Linked DNA regions of Wigglesworthia glossinidia endosymbiont of Glossina morsitans morsitans (Yale colony). The main gene of each other region encodes a partner of the protein of the gene in region 2 in a complex. Links are inferred from orthologs where the notes say so. Each region holds a gene or a part of one and is shown on either strand. Other genes may lie near its edges.

What was found.
Region 1: the proteins of accD (region 2) and accC are in contact, whole or in part, in a solved structure (PDB 8UXZ), measured with the Escherichia coli proteins. The link is inferred for Wigglesworthia glossinidia endosymbiont of Glossina morsitans morsitans (Yale colony) from one-to-one orthologs.
Region 3: the proteins of accD (region 2) and accB are in contact, whole or in part, in a solved structure (PDB 8UXZ), measured with the Escherichia coli proteins. The link is inferred for Wigglesworthia glossinidia endosymbiont of Glossina morsitans morsitans (Yale colony) from one-to-one orthologs.

What each region holds. Positions count from the first base shown.
Region 1 is NC_016893.1:145,714-150,076, reverse strand. Bases 1-2,828 are described here. They hold accC (acetyl-CoA carboxylase biotin carboxylase subunit), read left to right. Parts: upstream 1-664; coding sequence 665-1,993; downstream 1,994-2,828. Other genes in these bases: accB (acetyl-CoA carboxylase biotin carboxyl carrier protein), read left to right, coding at 194-658; aroQ (type II 3-dehydroquinate dehydratase), read left to right, coding at 1-184. UniProt on the Escherichia coli protein: This protein is a component of the acetyl coenzyme A carboxylase complex; first, biotin carboxylase catalyzes the carboxylation of the carrier protein and then the transcarboxylase transfers the carboxyl group to form malonyl-CoA.
Region 2 is NC_016893.1:472,486-476,764, reverse strand. The notes cover bases 1,536-4,279. They hold accD (acetyl-CoA carboxylase, carboxyltransferase subunit beta), read left to right. Parts: upstream 1,536-2,347; coding sequence 2,348-3,211; downstream 3,212-4,279. Other genes in these bases: folC (bifunctional tetrahydrofolate synthase/dihydrofolate synthase), read left to right, coding at 3,243-4,279; truA (tRNA pseudouridine(38-40) synthase TruA), read left to right, coding at 1,536-2,235. Also shown: WIGMOR_RS02335 (4-phosphoerythronate dehydrogenase), read left to right, coding at 176-1,321; more of truA, read left to right, coding at 1,423-1,535.
Region 3 is NC_016893.1:148,152-152,511, reverse strand. Bases 1,536-4,360 are described here. They hold accB (acetyl-CoA carboxylase biotin carboxyl carrier protein), read left to right. Parts: upstream 1,536-2,628; coding sequence 2,629-3,093; downstream 3,094-4,360. Other genes in these bases: accC (acetyl-CoA carboxylase biotin carboxylase subunit), read left to right, coding at 3,100-4,360; aroQ (type II 3-dehydroquinate dehydratase), read left to right, coding at 2,170-2,619; WIGMOR_RS00705 (rod shape-determining protein), read right to left, coding at 1,536-1,824. Also shown: rod shape-determining protein MreC, read right to left, coding at 1-727; more of WIGMOR_RS00705, read right to left, coding at 781-1,535. UniProt on the Escherichia coli protein: This protein is a component of the acetyl coenzyme A carboxylase complex; first, biotin carboxylase catalyzes the carboxylation of the carrier protein and then the transcarboxylase transfers the carboxyl group to form malonyl-CoA.

The DNA.
Region 1 (4,363 bases), 330 kb from region 2 along the record:
AGATTCACTTTTGTCAGTTAATATTCCATTTATAGAAGTACATCTATCTAACATATTTTCTCGAGAAAAATTTCGACATCGTTCATATATTTCAGATATTGCAATAGGTATGATATGCGGTTTAGGTGTGAACGGATATTATTTTGCTATTAAAGCAGCAATGAAATATTTAGTAAAAATATAAGATATATTTATGGATATACGTAAAATTAAAAAATTAATTGCATTAATTGAAAAAACTAATATTTCTGAAATAAAACTACGCGAAGGTGATACTTCGTTAAAAATTTGTCGATCTGAGATTTTTGATAACAATTTTAGCATAAAAAATAATTATTTTAAACAAAATCAAAATCAAGAAAAATCTTTTTATAATAAAAAAAATACATATATACAGCAATCTAAAAAACAAAATGTACATGTAATTCGATCACCTATGGTTGGAGTATTTTATAGAGCGCCAAGTCCTACAGAAAGTCCTTTTGTTGAAATTGGACAAAACATTAAAGTTGGAGATACGATCTGTATTATTGAAGCGATGAAAATGATGAATCAAATTCAATCTGATTGCAATGGTACTGTTATATCTATCTTTCTAGAAGATGGTCAATCAGTAGAATTTGACGAACCATTAATTACTATAGAAACTAACAAATAATTGAAAATGTTAAAAAAAATTTTAATTGCTAATAGAGGAGAGATTGCATTAAGAATTTTACGCACCTGCAAGGAACTTCATATTAAAACAGTAGCAATTTATTCTACTGCAGATCGTTACTTAAAACATGTTTTGCTTGCAGATGAAACAATTTGTATAGGATCAGAGCATCCAATAAAAAGCTACTTAAATATTCCCGCTATTATATCAGCTGCAGAAATAACAGGAGCAGATGCAATTCATCCCGGATATGGATTTTTATCAGAAAATGCTAATTTTGCCGAACAAGTAGAACGTTCCGGATTTATATTTATTGGACCAAAATCTCATACAATTAAACTTATGAGTAATAAGATTTCAGCATTAAATTTTATGAAAGAAATAGGTTTGCCTTGTCTTCCAACATCTTTAGAAATATCTAAATTTAATATTAAAAAAATTAAATATATTGCACAAAAAGTCGTCGGATATCCGTTAATTATTAAAGCAGTACAAGGCGGAGGCGGCAGAGCTATGCGTATTGTGTATAACGAAAATGACTTAGAAATTGCTATCAACTTAGCAAAATTAGAAGCTAAATTAACATTTGACGATAATCGTATATATTTTGAAAAATACATCAACGAATCTAAACATATTGAAATTCAGATACTTTCTGACGGTCAAGGAAACGCTGTCAGCTTAGGAGAAAGAGATTGTTCAATTCAACGTCGTCATCAAAAAATTTTAGAAGAAGCACCTTCATTGTATCTTAATGCAAAAAGCAGAAAATTTCTTGGAGATTCTTGTATTAATGCATGTTTAAAATTAAAATATAGAGGTGTTGGAACATTTGAATTTTTATATTCAAAAAACAAATTTTATTTTATCGAAATGAATACAAGATTGCAAGTTGAGCACACTGTAACTGAAATGGTAACAGGATTTGATCTTGTGAAAACACAAATTCAAATTGCCTCTGGAAAAAAACTAACTATTAAGCAAAATCAAATTAATATATGCGGACACGCTATAGAATGTCGAATTAATGCCGAAGATCCAATTACTTTTAGGCCGAATCCCGGAAAAATAACACGATTTCATCCTCCTGGAGGATTAGGAGTTCGTTGGGAATCTCACATTTATTCGGGATATGTTATTCCTTCTTTTTATGATTCTATGATCGGAAAACTTATTTGTTTTGGAGAAAATAGAAAAATAACAATTGAGAAAATGAAAAATGCATTAGAAGAGTTAATTATCGATGGCATTAAAACTAATATCAATTTGCATTTAAAGATCATAAATAATATTAATTTTCGTCATGGGAAATTTGATATAAGTGCATTATTGTAAAAAATTATTTTAATTTATCTTTTTATTATTTCCTGACGATCTCCTACTCTCACATAAGGAAGCCTTACACTACCATCGGTACTACGACATTTCACTTCTGAGTTCGGAATGGATTCAGGTGGTTCTATCGCGCTCACATCGTCAGGATATTATTATTAATTAAACAACTTAGGTGTTGCAAAGTTAAGCCTCACGGGTCATTAGTATCGGTTAGCTAAACATCTTGCAATGCTTACACATCCGACCTATCAACGTCATAGTCTTTAACGTCCCTTTAGGAAACATAAAAGTTTCTGGGAAGATTTATCTTAAGGGAAGCTTCCCGCTTAGATGCTTTCAGCGGTTATCTCGTCCGTACATAGCTACCGGGCAGTGCCATTGGCATGACAACCCGTACACCATAGGTACGTCCACTCCGGTCCTCTCGTACTAGGAGCAGCTCCTTTCAATCTTCCAACGCCCACGGCAGATAGGGACCGAACTGTCTCACGACGTTCTAAACCCAGCTCGCGTACCACTTTAAATGGCGAACAGCCATACCCTTGGGACCTACTACAGCCCCAGGATGTGATGAGCCGACATCGAGGTGCCAAACACCGCCGTCGATATGAACTCTTGGGCGGTATTAGCCTGTTATCCCCGGAGTACCTTTTATCCGTTGAGCGATGGCTCTTCCATTCGGAACCACCGGATCACTAAGACCTGCTTTCGCATCTGCTTGAATTGTCACTCTCGCAGTTAAGCTAGCTTATGCCTTTGCACTAAACTCACGATGTCCGACCGTGATTAGCTAACCTTTGTGCTCCTCCGTTACTCTTTAGGAGGAGACCGCCCCAGTCAAACTACCCACCAGACATTGTCTTCGACCCGGGTTACGGGTCAGAATTAGAATATTAAATATTAAAGGGTGGTATTTCAAGGACGATTCCATATAAACTGGCGTTTATACTTCATTATCTCCCACCTATCCTACACGTTAATGTTCAAGATTCAATATCAAGCTATAGTAAAGGTTCACGGGGTCTTTCCGTCTTGCCGCGGGTACACCGCATCTTCACGGCGAATTCAATTTCACTGAGTCTCAGGTGGAGACAGTCTGGCCATCATTACGCCATTCGTGCAGGTCGGAACTTACCCGACAAGGAATTTCGCTACCTTAGGACCGTTATAGTTACGGCCGCCGTTTACCGGGGCTTCGATCAAAAGCATTTCCCTACAAAGTAGTAGGGTAAACTTCTTCAATTAACCTTCCGGCACCGGGCAGGCGTCACACCGTATACTTCCACTTTCGTGTTTGCACAGTGCTGTGTTTTTAATAAACAGTTGCAGCCAGCTGGTATCTTCGACTGATTTTAGCTTAAAAGGCTAGCTTTCTCACTATATTTCAGCGTGCCTTCTCCCGAAGTTACGGCACTATTTTGCCTAGTTCCTTCACCTGAGTTCTCTCAAGCGCCTTAGTATGCTCTACCAAACTACCTGTGTCGGTTTGAGGTACGATTAAACATAGCTTATATCGTTTAGAGGATTTTCTTGGAAGTATAGCGTAGATTCCTTCATCACTCAACAGTGATTCGTTATCACATCTCGATGTTAAAAAAAGCGGATTTGCCTACTTTTCCACCTACCTGCTTGAACCAGGATAACCGTCACCTGGCGAATTTAGCTTGCTCCGTCCCCCCATCACAACTATGTTTAGTACAGGAATATTAACCTGTTGTCCATCGACTACGCCTTTCGGCCTCGCCTTAGGGGTCGACTTACCCTGCTTCGATTAACGTTGAACAGGAATCCTTAGTTTTTCGGCGAGCAGGTTTTTCACCTGCTTTATCGTTACTTATGTCAGCATTCGCACTTCTGATACCTCCAATATATTTTACAATATATCTTCTCAAGCTTACAGAACGCTCCTCTACCCAATAATTTTAAAAATTATTGCCGCAGCTTCGGTGCATAATTTGAGCCCCGTTACATTTTTCGCGCAGGTTGACTCGACCAGTGAGCTATTACGCTTTCTTTAAATGATGGCTGCTTCTAAGCCAACATCCTGGCTGTCTAAGACCTCCCACATCGTTTCCCACTTAATTATGACTTTGGGACCTTAGCCGACGGTCTGGGTTGTTTCCCTTTCCACGACGGACGTTAGCACCCGCCGTGTGTCTCCCGTGATAACATTGTTCGGTATTCGTAGTTTGCATCGGATTGGTAGTCTGGATAAGACCCCTAACCGAAACAGTGCTCTACCCCCGAAGATGAATGCACGAGGCGCTACCTAAATAGCTTTCGAGGAGAACCAGCTATCTCCCGGTTTGATTGGCCTTTCACCCCTAACCACAAGTCATCCGCTAATTTTTCAACATTAGTCGGTTCGGT
Region 2 (4,279 bases):
CAATATTTTTTTAAATTATATAAAAGTAAAATACTTCTACTAATTTACATGCAATAATATTTACTTTTAATAAAAATTATGTAATATGCAATAAACTAATAAATTTTAATATAATTTAATTAATTCATATAATATTAAACAATATAACCGAACTTTATTACTTATTTCATAAAATATGAATATTTTAATAGATGAAAATCTTTCTTTTTTTTTAAGTTGGTTTAAACAGTTAGGTATTATTCAATTAATGCATGGACGCAAAATAATCAAATCAAAATTAAAAGATATTGATATCTTAATTATCAAATCTACGACAACTATTAATAAACAATTATTAAACAATACTAAAATCAAATTTATTGGTAGTGTTACTTCTGGAATTGATCATGTTGATCTTATGTGGTTGAAAAAAAAACAAATACATTTTCATTTTTCTCCTGGATGCAATTCTATTGCGGTAGCAGAATATGTGCTATCATGTTTACTACATTTGTCTATACGCGATAAATTTTTGTTAATTAAAAAAACAGTAGGAATTATCGGAGTAGGTAACATTGGAAAATGTTTAAGTAAAAAATTAAATGCTCTTGGAATTAAAACATTATTATATGATCCATTTGTAAAAAAAATTTTTGATTACAATACTTGGACTCCTCTAGACACACTTATACAAAATGCAGATATCTTAACATTACATGTTCCTTTAACTACACACGGACTATATCCTACAAAACATTTAATTAATGAGAAAATTTTATTAAAATTACCAGATAATTGTATACTAATTAATACTTCTCGCGGTGCTGTTGTAGATAATTTAGCATTGCTCAATATTATGCGTTTGGGCAAACCAATTAAAGTTGTATTAGACGTTTGGGAAAATGAACCAAAAATTTGCTTGGACTTGTTGTCTCGTGTTGATATAGGTACTCCACATATTGCAGGACATAGTATTGAAGGAAAAATTAGAGGAGTAATTACAATATTTAATAAATTATGTAAATTTTTAGGAAAAAAAATACAATTAAAATCATTAAATTCAATTTTAGATTTTTTTTATAAATCCGATATAAATCGTATATCTTTATCAGGAAAATGTAGTCAATCAAAAATTTATTTATTAACTCTTTTAACTAATAATATTTTATACGATGATAATCAATTGAAAAACTATATTCATAAAAAAAATAACTTTGATAATTTACGATCTTCTTATCGAAATCGTCGAGAATGGTCATCTATAAATGTAAAAGTGGATAACGCATATTTTTCACAAATTTTAAAAAAAATAGGATTTAATGCTATATATAACAAAAAATAAATAATAAATATTTTAAATTTCAACAATTTTTTACATAAAAATAAAACATTATTTAAAAAATTTATATTTTTATAAAAAATCAAAATTAAATATTTAAAATTATGCAAAAATTTGCTGCTTGTGTGCAGTATAACGGAAACAAATATTGTGGATGGCAAATACAAAAAAAATCTGCCTCTATTCAAATAGAAATCGAAAATGCTTTAACCAAATTTTCTGGATCTAAAATTACAACATATTGTTCTGGAAGAACAGATGCTAAAGTTCACGCTATTTGTCAAATAATACATTTTTCTACGCATATAATACGTTCTAATCGTCAATGGATGCTAGGAGTCAACACATATTTACCATATGATATTGCAGTTATATGGATAATTCCAGTTAAAAAAAATTTTCATGCACGATATAGTGCAACTTCTAGAAGATACGTATATGTAATATACAATCATATTGTACGTCCTGGTATCTTTCAAGAATACTGCGCTACAGTATTTTTTTCTTTAAATGTAAAAAAAATGCAAAAATCGGCAAACAAACTAATAGGAAAACACGATTTCACTTCTTTTAGAAGTAAAAACTGTCAATCAAAGACCGCTTATCGTATTATACATAATATTAAAATTTTTAAATATGGAAAATATATTTATATTGATATTTGTGCTAATTCATTTGTACATCATATGGTAAGAAATATAGTAGGTACTTTAATCCAAATTGGAAAAGGTGAAAAATCTGAATTTTGGATTTCTGAATTATTAATTTTAAAAGATAGGAAACTTGCCGGACCCACTGCTTCTCCAAACGGCTTATATCTTGCTGAAGTATGTTACCCAAAATTTTTTAAAATTCCTCATATAAATATGAAAATATCTTTTTTTAACCAATTTTTATTTAAAAAATTTATTAATTAAGTTATCTTATTAGAAAACTCGTAGACAATATATATTAATTAAAACAAATTAATAATATTAAATAATACAAAATTTTGTACTAAACGTATTTTACATAACTATACAATTTTATATGAGCTGGATTGAACGTATTTTAAAAAAACATACTATTACAAAAAAAACTAATATTCCAGAAGGGTTATGGACAAAATGTTCTAACTGTAATCAAATGCTATACCGATTAGAATTAGAACGCAATTTAGAAGTATGTCCAAAATGCGATTTTCATATGCGAATACCAGCAAGAAAAAGATTAAAGAACTTTTTAGATCAAAATAACATTTATGAAATTGGTAAAGAACTAGAACCAAAAGACATTTTAAAATTTAAAGATACAAAAAAATATAAAGATCGATTAAATTCTGCACAAAAAATCACACAAGAAAAAGAAGCAATAATAGTAATGGAAGGTACTTTGTACAATATGCCAGTAATCGCTGCGGCATTTGAATTTTCTTTCATAGGAGGTTCTATGTCTTCTATCGTAGGTGCTCGTTTTGTACAAGGAATAAATCAAGCAATAAAAAAAAATTGTCCTATGATATGTTTTTCTGCTAGTGGAGGTGCTCGTATACAAGAAGCTTTAATTTCTCTTATGCAAATGGCAAAGACTAGCGCAGCTTTAGGAAAATTAAAACAGTATAAAATTCCGTATATATCCGTACTGACTGATCCGAGCATGGGCGGAGTCTCTGCAAGCATCGCCATGCTAGGAGACCTAAATATTGCAGAACCAAAAGCTTTAATAGGATTTGCTGGTCCTCGTGTAATTGCACAAACTGTACGAGAAAAGCTACCATCTGGATTTCAAAAAAGTGAATTTTTAATTCAAAAAGGTGCCATTGATTTAATTATTAGAAGACCTAAAATGCGTAAATCACTTGCAAAAATATTAGCAAAAATTACTAATCAACCGGAACCAGATACTAATTCTTAATTGAATACGAAATATTTTTATATAACAAATTATGAAACATGTATTTATACCGAATAATTATTCTAAAATTTCAGATTGGATAAAACATATCGAAAATATACATCATAAAGATATCGATTTAAGACTAGATGGAATATATCATATTGCCTCCAATTTAGGTTTGTTAAAACCAGCACCAGTTGTTATTATTGTTGGAGGAACTAACGGAAAAGGTAGTACGTGTCGTCTAATAGAAACTATTATTTTATATAGCAAAAAAACTGTTGGAGTATATAGTTCACCTCATTTTATAAAGTATAACGAACGTATTCGTGTACAAGGTATACCAATTTCAGATGAAATATGCATTTCAGCAATATCTTATATCAATAAAGCAAGAAAAAAAATATCTATTAGTTATTTTGAATTTACCACATTAGTTGCTTTATCAATTTTTAAATATTTAAAACTAGATGTCGTTATTCTAGAGGTAGGATTAGGAGGAATATTAGATGCTACTAATATTGTTCATTCTGATATTTCAGTAATTACTAATATTGCATTAGAACACACCCAAATTTTGGGTAATACATGCATGCAAATAGCAAAAGAAAAATCTGGAATTTTTCGTACCGGAAAAATAGCAATTTTTGGAGATATTCAAAATGCATTAGAATTAAAAAAATCTGTAGAATATCATAAATCAATACCATACTTTTTAAATACTCATTGGTTTTACAAAAAAAATCCTAAATTTTGGATATGGAGTAATCAAGATTATTCTATAAATCTTCCCTATCCTAATCTTTCAGTGCGAAATGCAGCTACCGCATTAGCCGTTATTCAATCTTTGCCATATTACGTATCACCTCGTTCAATACTGCAAGGATTGCAAACTAAATTAATTGGAAGATTTCAGATTATCAATAAAAAACCTTTAATTATTTTAGATGTAGCGCATAATCCTCATGCGGCTTATTTTTTATCAAAGAAAATAAAAAAAATTAAAAAAAATATTAGATTTCTATATGTCATTATAGGTATGTTACGTGATAAAGACATTAAAAATACATTAAAACACTTTTTAAG
Region 3 (4,360 bases), 320 kb from region 2 along the record:
TTTTGATTATTGAAGAAATAATTGCTACTGGATACCCTTCAGGAAATATGCCCCCTATTCCTGAAGTTACTAGTATATCACCTACCTGAAGATCTACATCATCTTTTAATGATTCTATACGTAAATCATGATTATAACCATTTCCGAAAGCTATAAATCGAATGTTACTTCGTAAATTTTGTAGTGGAATTGCATGGGCAAAATCACATATTAATAAAACTCTACTGGTAAATTTGTTACTTGCAATGACTTGACCGATAATACCTTGATAATCAATAACAGATTGCCCACATTGTATACCATCAGATGTTCCTTTATCGATTATAATTTGACTAGTGTAGAAATCAATGTTTTTAGATATTACTGTTGCAAAAATTTTTTTTATATCTTGTTTTAATGGAGCATGTAATAATTTTCTTAAACGTATATTTTCTTCTTTATATTGATTAAATAGTAATTGATCGCTGCTAATTTCTAATATTTTTGTATGTAATTTTTGATTAATGTTTGATAAATGCAATTTAGTAGAACATAAATTAAATATGTGATCAAAAATTTTATAAGGTACATTTATTATGCGATATATTGGATTTGTCATTCTATCAAACATTGATCTCATTTTAAAAAAATTTTGATGATGTGTATCAAAGTACATAATGACAATTGCTGAAACTATTGCTAAAATAAATTTAATGTATATAATAGGTTTATTAGATATAAATTTCATAATAACAATTATTTTAAATTATTTAAAATAGCATATAATTATTTACTTATGTGCTATTCTTCACTAAATAAATCTCCGCCGTGTATATCAATCATCTCAATTGCTTTTCCACCTCCTCGAGCTACGCATGTAAGAGGATCTTCTGCTATAACAACCGGTATACTAGTTTCCTCCATTAACAAACGATCAAGATTTTTAAGCAATGCACCTCCTCCGGTTAAAACCATACCCCTTTCTGATATGTCAGATGCTAATTCCGGAGGGCATTGTTCTAGTGCAATCATAACGGCGCTAACAATTCCAGTTAATGGTTCTTGTAATGCTTCTAAAATTTCATTTGAATTTAATGTAAAACTACGCGGTACACCTTCTGCTAAATTTCTACCGCGTACTTCGATCGTGCTTGCATCTTGATCAGGATAAGCTGAGCCAATAGTATGTTTAATACGCTCTGCCGTTGCTTCTCCAATTAATGAACCATAATTGCGACGTACATAGCTAATAATAGCTTCATCAAAACGATCTCCTCCGATTCTAACAGAAGACGAATACACTACTCCATTTAAAGAAATAACTGCTACTTCAGTAGTACCTCCTCCAATATCAATTACCATAGATCCAGTTGCTTCGGAAACTGGTAATCCTGCTCCGATAGCTGCTGCCATAGGTTCTTCAATCAAAAATACTTCTCGTGCTCCTGCTCCATGTGTTGATTCTCGAATAGCTCTACGTTCTACTTGTGTAGCGCCTACTGGCACACATACTAGAACGCGAGGGCTAGGTTTCATAAAACTGTTACTATGTACTTGCTTAATAAAATGTTGTAACATTTTTTCTGTAACAAAAAAATCAGCAATTACACCATCTTTCATTGGTCTAATTGCAGCAATATTACCTGGAGTACGACCTAACATTTGTTTTGCAGCATAACCAACAGCAGCAACGCTTTTGGGAAATCCAGCTCGATCATGTCTAATAGCTACTACAGAAGGTTCATTTAAAACAATGCTTTGACCTTTTACATAAATTAATGTATTAGCAGTACCAAGATCAATGGATAAATCGTTAGAAAAAATTCCACGAAATTTTTTAAACATATATATTAAGTATCCTTAAATTAATTTATTTATATTAGTAAATTAATATATTAATAAAATATAAAATGTTAAATTACTAATTAGTTTTAAGGTATTATTTTATTGAAATTTTTCATTCATCTTAATTTTATAATTCTATGAATATTTTTACACTAAATAACAAAATTAATTAAAGAAAATATTACTCGTAAAAATTTATTAAGTTTGTTATAATCTTTTTTCAGGATAAGCTATACAGACAAACTTAACAGCACTTTTGATTTAAATTACAATTAGATTCTATCTTATTTGCGTTAATCTAGATAGTCATAAATTAATATTGAATTTAGTTAGAGTTACCTTAAAATAATGAAAAAATTTAATTTATTAATTCTAAATGGACCAAATTTAAATTTATTATCATTAAGAGAAAAAAATATATATGGAAATAAATCTATATCAGATTTATTAAACGAGATTAATTTAATATCAAATAAAATAAATGCTAGAATTACACATTTTCAATCAAATGCAGAACACGAAATTATAAATTGCATACATAAATCATATAAAAAAATAAATTTTATTATTCTTAATCCGTCCGCTTTGACACATACTAGTGTAGCGTTAAGAGATTCACTTTTGTCAGTTAATATTCCATTTATAGAAGTACATCTATCTAACATATTTTCTCGAGAAAAATTTCGACATCGTTCATATATTTCAGATATTGCAATAGGTATGATATGCGGTTTAGGTGTGAACGGATATTATTTTGCTATTAAAGCAGCAATGAAATATTTAGTAAAAATATAAGATATATTTATGGATATACGTAAAATTAAAAAATTAATTGCATTAATTGAAAAAACTAATATTTCTGAAATAAAACTACGCGAAGGTGATACTTCGTTAAAAATTTGTCGATCTGAGATTTTTGATAACAATTTTAGCATAAAAAATAATTATTTTAAACAAAATCAAAATCAAGAAAAATCTTTTTATAATAAAAAAAATACATATATACAGCAATCTAAAAAACAAAATGTACATGTAATTCGATCACCTATGGTTGGAGTATTTTATAGAGCGCCAAGTCCTACAGAAAGTCCTTTTGTTGAAATTGGACAAAACATTAAAGTTGGAGATACGATCTGTATTATTGAAGCGATGAAAATGATGAATCAAATTCAATCTGATTGCAATGGTACTGTTATATCTATCTTTCTAGAAGATGGTCAATCAGTAGAATTTGACGAACCATTAATTACTATAGAAACTAACAAATAATTGAAAATGTTAAAAAAAATTTTAATTGCTAATAGAGGAGAGATTGCATTAAGAATTTTACGCACCTGCAAGGAACTTCATATTAAAACAGTAGCAATTTATTCTACTGCAGATCGTTACTTAAAACATGTTTTGCTTGCAGATGAAACAATTTGTATAGGATCAGAGCATCCAATAAAAAGCTACTTAAATATTCCCGCTATTATATCAGCTGCAGAAATAACAGGAGCAGATGCAATTCATCCCGGATATGGATTTTTATCAGAAAATGCTAATTTTGCCGAACAAGTAGAACGTTCCGGATTTATATTTATTGGACCAAAATCTCATACAATTAAACTTATGAGTAATAAGATTTCAGCATTAAATTTTATGAAAGAAATAGGTTTGCCTTGTCTTCCAACATCTTTAGAAATATCTAAATTTAATATTAAAAAAATTAAATATATTGCACAAAAAGTCGTCGGATATCCGTTAATTATTAAAGCAGTACAAGGCGGAGGCGGCAGAGCTATGCGTATTGTGTATAACGAAAATGACTTAGAAATTGCTATCAACTTAGCAAAATTAGAAGCTAAATTAACATTTGACGATAATCGTATATATTTTGAAAAATACATCAACGAATCTAAACATATTGAAATTCAGATACTTTCTGACGGTCAAGGAAACGCTGTCAGCTTAGGAGAAAGAGATTGTTCAATTCAACGTCGTCATCAAAAAATTTTAGAAGAAGCACCTTCATTGTATCTTAATGCAAAAAGCAGAAAATTTCTTGGAGATTCTTGTATTAATGCATGTTTAAAATTAAAATATAGAGGTGTTGGAACATTTGAATTTTTATATTCAAAAAACAAATTTTATTTTATCGAAATGAATACAAGATTGCAAGTTGAGCACACTGTAACTGAAATGGTAACAGGATTTGATCTTGTGAAAACACAAATTCAAATTGCCTCTGGAAAAAAACTAACTATTAAGCAAAATCAAATTAATATATGCGGACACGCTATAGAATGTCGAATTAATGCCGAAGATCCAATTACTTTTAGGCCGAATCCCGGAAAAATAACACGATTTCATCCTCCTGGAGGATTAGGAGTTCGTTGGGAATCTCACATTTATTCGGGATATGTTATTCCTTCTTTTTATGATTCTATGATCGGAAAACTTATTTGTTTTGGAGAAAATAGAAAAATAACAATTGAGAAAATGAAAAATGCATTAGAAGAGTTAATTATCGATGGCATTAAAACTAATATCAATT